DNA from 2 places in the Variovorax sp. GW821-FHT09B01 genome. Region 2 is predicted to be linked to the other one. Evidence: riboswitches for the same ligand, from Rfam matches in the RefSeq annotation. Region 2 holds a riboswitch; the other holds the start of a gene.
What was found. Region 2 has a riboswitch for manganese ahead of AC07RV_RS15365 (TMEM165/GDT1 family protein). Riboswitches for the same ligand answer to the same signal wherever they lie in the genome.
Positions count from the first base shown of each region.

Region 1: another riboswitch for manganese. It lies ahead of AC07RV_RS01945 (TMEM165/GDT1 family protein); the one in region 2 lies ahead of AC07RV_RS15365 (TMEM165/GDT1 family protein).

Region 1 covers NZ_JBWKPQ010000001.1:448,692-452,358, forward strand. The annotation lists gene AC07RV_RS01940 (DUF8696 domain-containing protein) at 1-1,204, shown strand, start outside; yybP-ykoY riboswitch at 1,295-1,465, shown strand; gene AC07RV_RS01945 (TMEM165/GDT1 family protein) at 1,476-2,048, shown strand; gene AC07RV_RS01950 (tripartite tricarboxylate transporter substrate-binding protein) at 2,067-3,056, opposite strand; gene AC07RV_RS01955 (alpha/beta hydrolase family protein) at 3,133-3,667, opposite strand, start outside.
Region 2 covers NZ_JBWKPQ010000004.1:181,004-184,670, reverse strand. The annotation lists gene metX (homoserine O-succinyltransferase MetX) at 1-943, opposite strand, end outside; gene AC07RV_RS15365 (TMEM165/GDT1 family protein) at 1,100-1,663, opposite strand; yybP-ykoY riboswitch at 1,754-1,861, opposite strand; gene rbp (RNA-binding regulator) at 2,128-2,661, shown strand; gene AC07RV_RS15355 (SDR family oxidoreductase) at 2,733-3,521, opposite strand; gene lptC (LPS export ABC transporter periplasmic protein LptC) at 3,532-3,667, opposite strand, start outside.

The DNA.
Region 1 (3,667 bases), on a different contig from region 2:
ACCTCCGCCGGCACCCGCCCCAGCCGCGGCTTCGATCACGACGCAGCCATCGAACACCACCGTGGGCCAGGGCGTGTCCGCCACCTTGAAGGTGCAGGCCGCGCACGCCACGGCCTACCAGTGGCAACGCAGCACCGACGGCGGTGCCCACTGGACCGATGTCGCCGGTGCCACAAGCGACAGCTTCCGCACGGCCGCCAGCCTGCTGGCCGACAGCGGCCAGCAACTGCGCGTGCGGGTGACGGGCGCCAGCGGCAGCGTGACGAGCAGCGCCGCCACGTTGACGGTCAAGCCCTGGGTCGCCACCGTGCTGGCGACGACGGGCGTGAGCTACAGCAGCCCCTATCAGCTCGCACTCGATGCGAGCGGCGCGAAGCTCTACGTGGCCATGGGCGGCAATGGCTCGGTCTATCGGATCGACACCGCCAGCGGCAGCGGTGCCGAGGTGACGCCGGGGACGACGATGAATGCGCCGGTCGGCCTGGCACTGGCGGCCGACGGCACCCTCTACGTGAGCGACCAGCATCGCATCAGCAAGATCGCGCCCAACGCCACGACCGCCAGCACCTGGGTCGGCGGCAGCGCGAGCGGATACGCCGACAGCCCGGCCACCGCGATGTTCAACAACCCCACCGGCATCGCGCTCGACAGCGCGGGCAACCTGTTCGTGGCGGACACGGAGAACAAGCGCGTGCGCAAGGTCGCGGCCGACGGCACCACGAGCACGCTCGCGGGCGACGGCACGCAGGCCTACCTCGACGGCGTCGGCACGGCCGCCCAGTTCGCGCGCCCGCAGGGCCTGGCGCTCAGCCGCGACGGCAAGACGCTCTACGACACCGACACCGACAGTCCCTGCCTGCGCAAGATCGACGTGGCCAGCGCCACCGTGAGCACGCTGCTGGGCGATTGCGCGAACGGCAACGCGGGCGCGGGCGTGGTCGACGGAACGGTGGCCACGCCGGCCAAGCTCGGCTATTCGTACGGCGTGGCGGTGGATGGGCACGACAACGTGTTCCTGACCCACGCCTGGGATGGCGTGGCGCGCGTGGTCACGCCCGCGGGCGAGATCAGCACCCTGCAGGACGGCACCGGCGCGCCGATCGCCTTCAACTTCCCGATCGGCGTGGCGGTGGCCGCCGACGGCACCGTCTACGTGGGCGCGAACCACGGCAACCAGATCCTCAAGCTCACGCTCGCGCCCTGAGCGCGCATGCCCGGTAATGCAACTCGCTCTCGACACGGGGACATTCGTCGAAAAGACGAGGGCGATTCGACGCTCGCCCCTAAGATCGCGGCCTCAGTCATTGGGGAGTAGCTGACCTGCGCAACGCAGGAGCCCGCGTCAACACACTTGGCCTTCGGCCATGGCGCGAGCAGCTTTAGAGCCTGGCAAGACCTTTGACCACGTCACCTCGGTATGGGCCGGGAAGTGGCGTGGTCTTCGCGTCGCTGGCCCAGGGAGTTCTCTTTTCATCATGGAAGCCTTACTCGTATCCACGGGCGTGGTCGCGCTCGGGGAAATGGGCGACAAGACCCAACTGCTCGCGATCATCCTGGCCGCGACCTTTCGCAAACCCTGGCAGATCGTCGCGGGCATCTTCACCGCCACCGTCGTCAACCACGCGGCCGCGGGCGCGCTCGGCGGCTGGGTGGCCCAGGCCATGGGGCCGAACATCCTGCGCTGGGTGATCGGCGCCTCGTTCCTGGCCATGGCCGCGTGGATGCTGATCCCCGACAAGATCGACGACGACGCCGCGAAGACCAAGAGCCGCTTCGGCGCCTTCGGCACCACGGTCATCACCTTCTTCCTCGCGGAGATGGGCGACAAGACGCAGATCGCGACCGTGGCGCTGGCCGCGCGCTATCCCGACGTGGTGCAGGTCGTGATCGGCACCACGCTGGGCATGATGCTGGCCGACGCGCCCGCGGTCTTCCTCGGCGAGAAGATCGCGGCCAAGGTCTCGATGCGGCTGGTGCACGGCGTGGCCGCCGTCATCTTCGGCGTGCTGGGGCTGCTGACACTGTTCAACGTCGGCAACCTGTTCTGAGCCCCGGCGGGCGGCCGCCTACTTGGCGGCGCCCGCCGTGCCCAGGCCCAGCTTGTCGATCACGGCCTTCTCGGTCTTCATGGTGCGCACCGCGTACTGCTTGTAGGCCGCGCTGTCCATGTAGAAGGTCTCCATGTCGAACTTGGCGAGAGACTCCTGGTAGTTGGGCATCTCCATCGCCTTCTTGAAGGCGTCGTGCAGGATCGCGACCACCTTCGGGTTCGCGCCCTTGGGCAGCACCAGGCCGAAGGGCGAGGCCTGCACCATGTCGATGCCCGACTCCTTGAGCGTGGGCGCGTTCGGATACTTCTTCGAGCGCTGCTCGCCCCAGGTCGACAGCAGCCGCAGCTTGCCCTGGTCGACATAGGGGCCCCAGCCCGGCGTGTCGGCGACCGACATCACGTGGCCGCCGAGCACCGCCTGCAGCGATTCGGAGTTGCCCTTGTAGGGCACGTGATTGAACTCCACGCCGGCCTGGATCGCGATCGCTTCCATCGTCAGGTGCAGCGTGGTGAGCGCACCCGGCGTGCCGTAGCTCAGGCGGCCCGGGTTGGCCTTGGCATAGGCGAGGTACTCGCGCATCGACTTGATCGGCGAATCGGCGGGCACCACCAGGCCGAAGGAATAGCCGGCGAGGCCGATCACGTAGCTCAGGTCGTTGGCCGGGTCCCAGTTGAGCTTGGTGGTGTAGGGCAGGCGGAACACCGGCAGCGGCACCTGCGCGAGCGTGTAGCCGTCGGGCGCGGTGGCCTGCATGGTCTGCGCGGGCAGCACGCCGCCCGCGCCGGGCTTGTTCTCGATGATCACCGGCTGGCCGAGGATCTTCGAGGCGTTCTCGGCCAGCACGCGGAAGGGCACGTCGGTCGAGCCGCCGGCGGTGAAGCCGATCAGCACGCGGATCGGCCGCACCGGAAAGGCATCGGACTGCGCGAAGGCGGGAGCGGCGGCGAGGCCGGCGGCCAGCAGCAGGGCGTGCAGCGCACGGCGGGTGAGGGTGGGTTGTTTCATGGCGGGACGTGCGAACGAAGAAAACGGGAAGGGCGGTGCGGCCGCCCCGCGAACGGGACGGGCCGCACCGGCGCCGTCAGGGCGCGGGGCAACCGCCGCGGCTGGCCGAGGAGAACTTGCAGCCGTAGTCGGCGCGCGCCACGGTCGCGGCATCGAGCACCTCGTCGCCGGCCGGCTTCACGCCGTTCTGCTCCCAGTTCGTCATCGCGTCGAAGGCCTGGGTCTGCTCCTCGGTCGTGAAGTCGCAGTGGCTGATGCCGCGGATCGCGCGCTGCACGAGCCACTTCGAGGTGCCCAGCGCATCGGCGCGGCGCTTGTAGATCTGCTCCATGCTGAACGGCACGTAGACGTCGCCCAGCGTGTGGATGGTCACCACCGGCACGTCGATGCGCGCATTGGACTTGGGGAACCAGCGCAGGCCGTCGCGCCGCAGCCGGTTGGCCTCGGGGTCGGCATGCAGCCGGTAGGCACCCTGGTTGAAGGTGACTTCCTCCGGGCTTTGCGCCGGGTCGTTGTCGAGCTGGTAGACGAAGCCGGTGGTGTCGTAGCCGTCGCGGTTGAGGATGCCGTTGATGGTGCCGTCGCGGCCGAAGGTGCCCCACACGGTGGCG
Region 2 (3,667 bases):
TGGCGCGCGCGAACGCGGCCGTGAGGTTGCCGCCGTGCTCGCGCGCGGGGTCGAAGTAGTCGAGCGCGCGCGTGATGAGCAGGTAGGTGTTGGCGTCGAAGTACTCGCTGAACTTGTCGCCCTGGTAGCGCAGGTAGCTCTCGATCTGGAACTCGATCTCCTGCGTGGAATAGCGGTAGGCCGCGTCGTCGCGGGCCGCCTCGCCCTCGACCGCGTTGCGCAGCAGGCGCCCGAACTTCGCGTTCATGACGTCGTCGCTGAGGTAGGTGATGTGGCCGATCATGCGGGCGATGCGCAGGCCGCGCTTGGGGATCACGCCGTGCTCGTAGAAGTGGCCGCCGTGGAAGTCGGGGTCGGTCACGATGGCGCGGCGCGCCACCTCGTTGAAGGCGATGTTCTCGGCCGTGAGGTTGGGCGCGCTGGCGACCACCACCGCGTGGCGCACGCGCTCGGGGTACTGCAGCGTCCACGACAGCGCCTGCATGCCGCCGAGGCTGCCGCCCATCACCGCCGCGAGCGTGCGGATGCCGAGCGCGTCGAGCAGCGCGGCCTGGGCGTCGACCCAGTCCTCGACCGTGACCACCGGGAAGTCGGCGCCGTAGACGCGGCCGGTCGCGGGGTTCACGTGCATCGGCCCGGTGGAGCCGAAGCAGGAGCCGAGGTTGTTGACGCCGATGACGAAGAAGCGGTCGGTGTCCAGCGGCTTGCCGGGCCCGACCATGTTGTCCCACCAGCCCGCGGAGCGGGCCTGGCCCTCGTAGACGCCCGCGACGTGGTGCGAGGCGTTGAGGGCGTGGCACACGAGCACCGCATTGCTGCGCTGCGCGTTGAGCGTGCCGTAGGTTTCGTAGGCGAGCGTGTAGCTGCCGATGGTCGCGCCGCTGCGCAGGGCCAGCGGGCCCGCGAACTGCATCGACTGGGGAGTGACGACCAACGAGGACATGAAATGAAAAACCCGGCCTCGCCAAAAACGAGCCGGGTCACGGCATCCGTCTTTAGCTGTATTTATCAAGCGCCCGCAAGCTGGAGCAAATCGGCGCGAGCGGCAGTATATCGCCGCGGGCCCGGGACGGCGGGCCCCGGGCTTTGGACGGCGGCGCTACCAGCCGATCAGCGCGACCACGCCCAGCACCAGGAAGATGACGGCCGAGATCGAGTGCACGAGCTTGATCGGCACCCGCTTGACGATGCGATCGCCGAGCCAGACCACCGGCGCGTTGGCCAGCATCATCCCGAAGGTGGTGCCGACCACGACCCAGAAATAGGCCTCGGTGAAGCGCGCCGCGAGCATCACGGTGGCGATCTGCGTCTTGTCGCCCATCTCGGCGAGGAAGAAGGCGACCACCGTGGTGCCGAAGACGCCGAAGTGCGAGGAGCGCGGGGCATCGTCGTCGTCGAGCTTGTCGGGGATCAGCATCCAGATCGCCATCGCGATGAAGGAGCCGCCGAGGATCCAGCGCAGGATGTCGGGGCCGAGCCAGTGGGTGATCCAGTTGCCGACCGCGCCCGCGAGCGCGTGGTTGATGACGGTGGCGGCGAAGATGCCCGCCACGATCGGCCAGGGTTTTCTGAAACGGGCTGCCAGCAGAAGGGCGAGCAACTGGGTCTTGTCGCCCATTTCGGCGAGCGCGACGACGCCGGTCGCGACGAGAAAAGCTTCCATGAAAAAACGGTTCCTTGGCCGAAGGGACGCAATTGACCGTGCAACACCTTCGGCCAAATTTCCCGAAGTTGCACGGTCAATGGTCTCGCCAGGTGTTGTTCTTCACTGCCCGCGCCATGTCCTGTGTGGGGCAGGACAAGTCTGTTGACGCGGGCCCTTCTCGTAGACGGAAGGCGGCTACTCCCCAATGACGGGCGAATTCTAACCCTTAAGTGTCATAGGCCCAGTTCGGGGCCTGGTTAGTAAGCGTGCGCTAACTCCAAGAGCCCAAAACTGTGCTACCGCAAGAAGCAAATTCCTGCTTGCATTTCTTGTATTTCACCCATAATGCACGAGCCTCCCTTTTCATTTCGGGTTGGAGGCACTGGGTGATCGGACAGTTTCGCGCGACTCGGCGGCTCTCGTTTGAGTGATGCTAATCGGGACTCCATCGCTTTTCTTGATGTGTTTATAGGAGTCCCTTGATGGGCAACAAACTGTACGTCGGCAACCTGCCTTACTCGGTGCGCGACGGTGATCTGGAGCAGGCATTCGGTCAGTTCGGTGCTGTGACCAGCGCCAAGGTCATGATGGAACGCGATACCGGCCGCTCGAAGGGCTTCGGCTTCGTCGAGATGGGCAGTGAAGCGGAAGCACAGGCCGCCATCAACGGCATGAACGGCCAACCCCTGGGCGGCCGCAGCGTGGTCGTCAACGAAGCCCGCCCGATGGAAGCACGTCCCCCGCGCAGCGGTGGTGGCGGCGGCTACGGCGGCGGTGGTGGTGGTTATGGCGGCGGTGGTGGCGGTGGCTACGGCGGCGGCGGTGGTGGCGGCTACGGCGGTGGTGGTGGCGGCGGTCGCAGCGGCGGCGGTGGTGGCTACGGCGGCGGTGGCCGCAGTGGTGGCGGCGGCGGTGGTGGCGATGGCGGTTTCCGCAGCCCCTACGGCGCCGGCCCGCGTGGCGGCGGCGGCGGTGGTCGCGGCGGCTACGGTGGCGGCGGCAACAGCGGCTACTGATCGCTTTCCCAAAAAGACAAAAGGCTCCTTCGGGAGCCTTTTTCGTTGCCGCAGCCGGTACGGCCTCGGGTTCAGCCTTCGCCGCGCCGCTTCTTCCGCCCGCGTCCCTGCACGGCGCGGTCGAGCAGCGCATTGGGCAGCATGCGCATGATCTTGGCGATCACGCCCATCTGCCAGGGAATCACGCGGTAGCTGGCACCGCTCTCGATCGCGCCCAGCGCGCGGTCGGCGAAGGCCTCGGGCTTCATCAGGAACGGCATGCCGTAGCGGTTGCCCTGCGTGAGCGGGGTGTCGATGTAGCCTGGCAGCAGGGTCACGACCTTGACGCCGCTGCCGTGCAGCTCGCCGCGCAGGCTTTCGCAGTAGGCGACCACGCCGGCCTTGCTCGCGCAGTAGGCGCCGTGTCCCGGCAGTCCGCGGATGGCCGCGACGCTCGCGATGCCGACCAGCCGCCCGCTGCCGCGCTGCACCATCGCGCGCACGAAAGGATGGAAGGTGGCGGCCAGCCCGACGTTGTTGGTAGCGAAGGTCTGCGTCAGCACGTCGAGGTCCTCGCGCTCCGCCGTGTCGATGCCCACGCTGATGCCGGCATTGGCGATCACCACGTCGGGCACGCCCTGGCGTTCGATGCAGGCGGCGCCGGCGGCCACGATGCTGTCGGTGCGCGCGACGTCGGCGCTGTAGATCAGGTAGCGGCCGCGGTCGAGCCCGCGCGCGTTGGCCCAGGCTTCGATCTCGCCGGTGCGGCGCGCGACCAGCGCCAGCCGGTAGCCGGCGTCGTAGAAGCGCGCGGCCAGCGCCTGGCCGATGCCGCTGGAGGCGCCGGTGATGAAGACGAGGGGCGACGGCGCGGTGGTCATGGCGCGGCGCTCAGCGCTTGCCCGCGGCGCCGGCCGCCTTGGCCGAGGGCACCATCGTGCCGCGCACGCGGCCGTTGAGGTTGGCGATGCCGGTCAGGTTGTCGTAGTCCATCGTGTCGGCGGTGAACTGGTCGGTGCCGCGAATC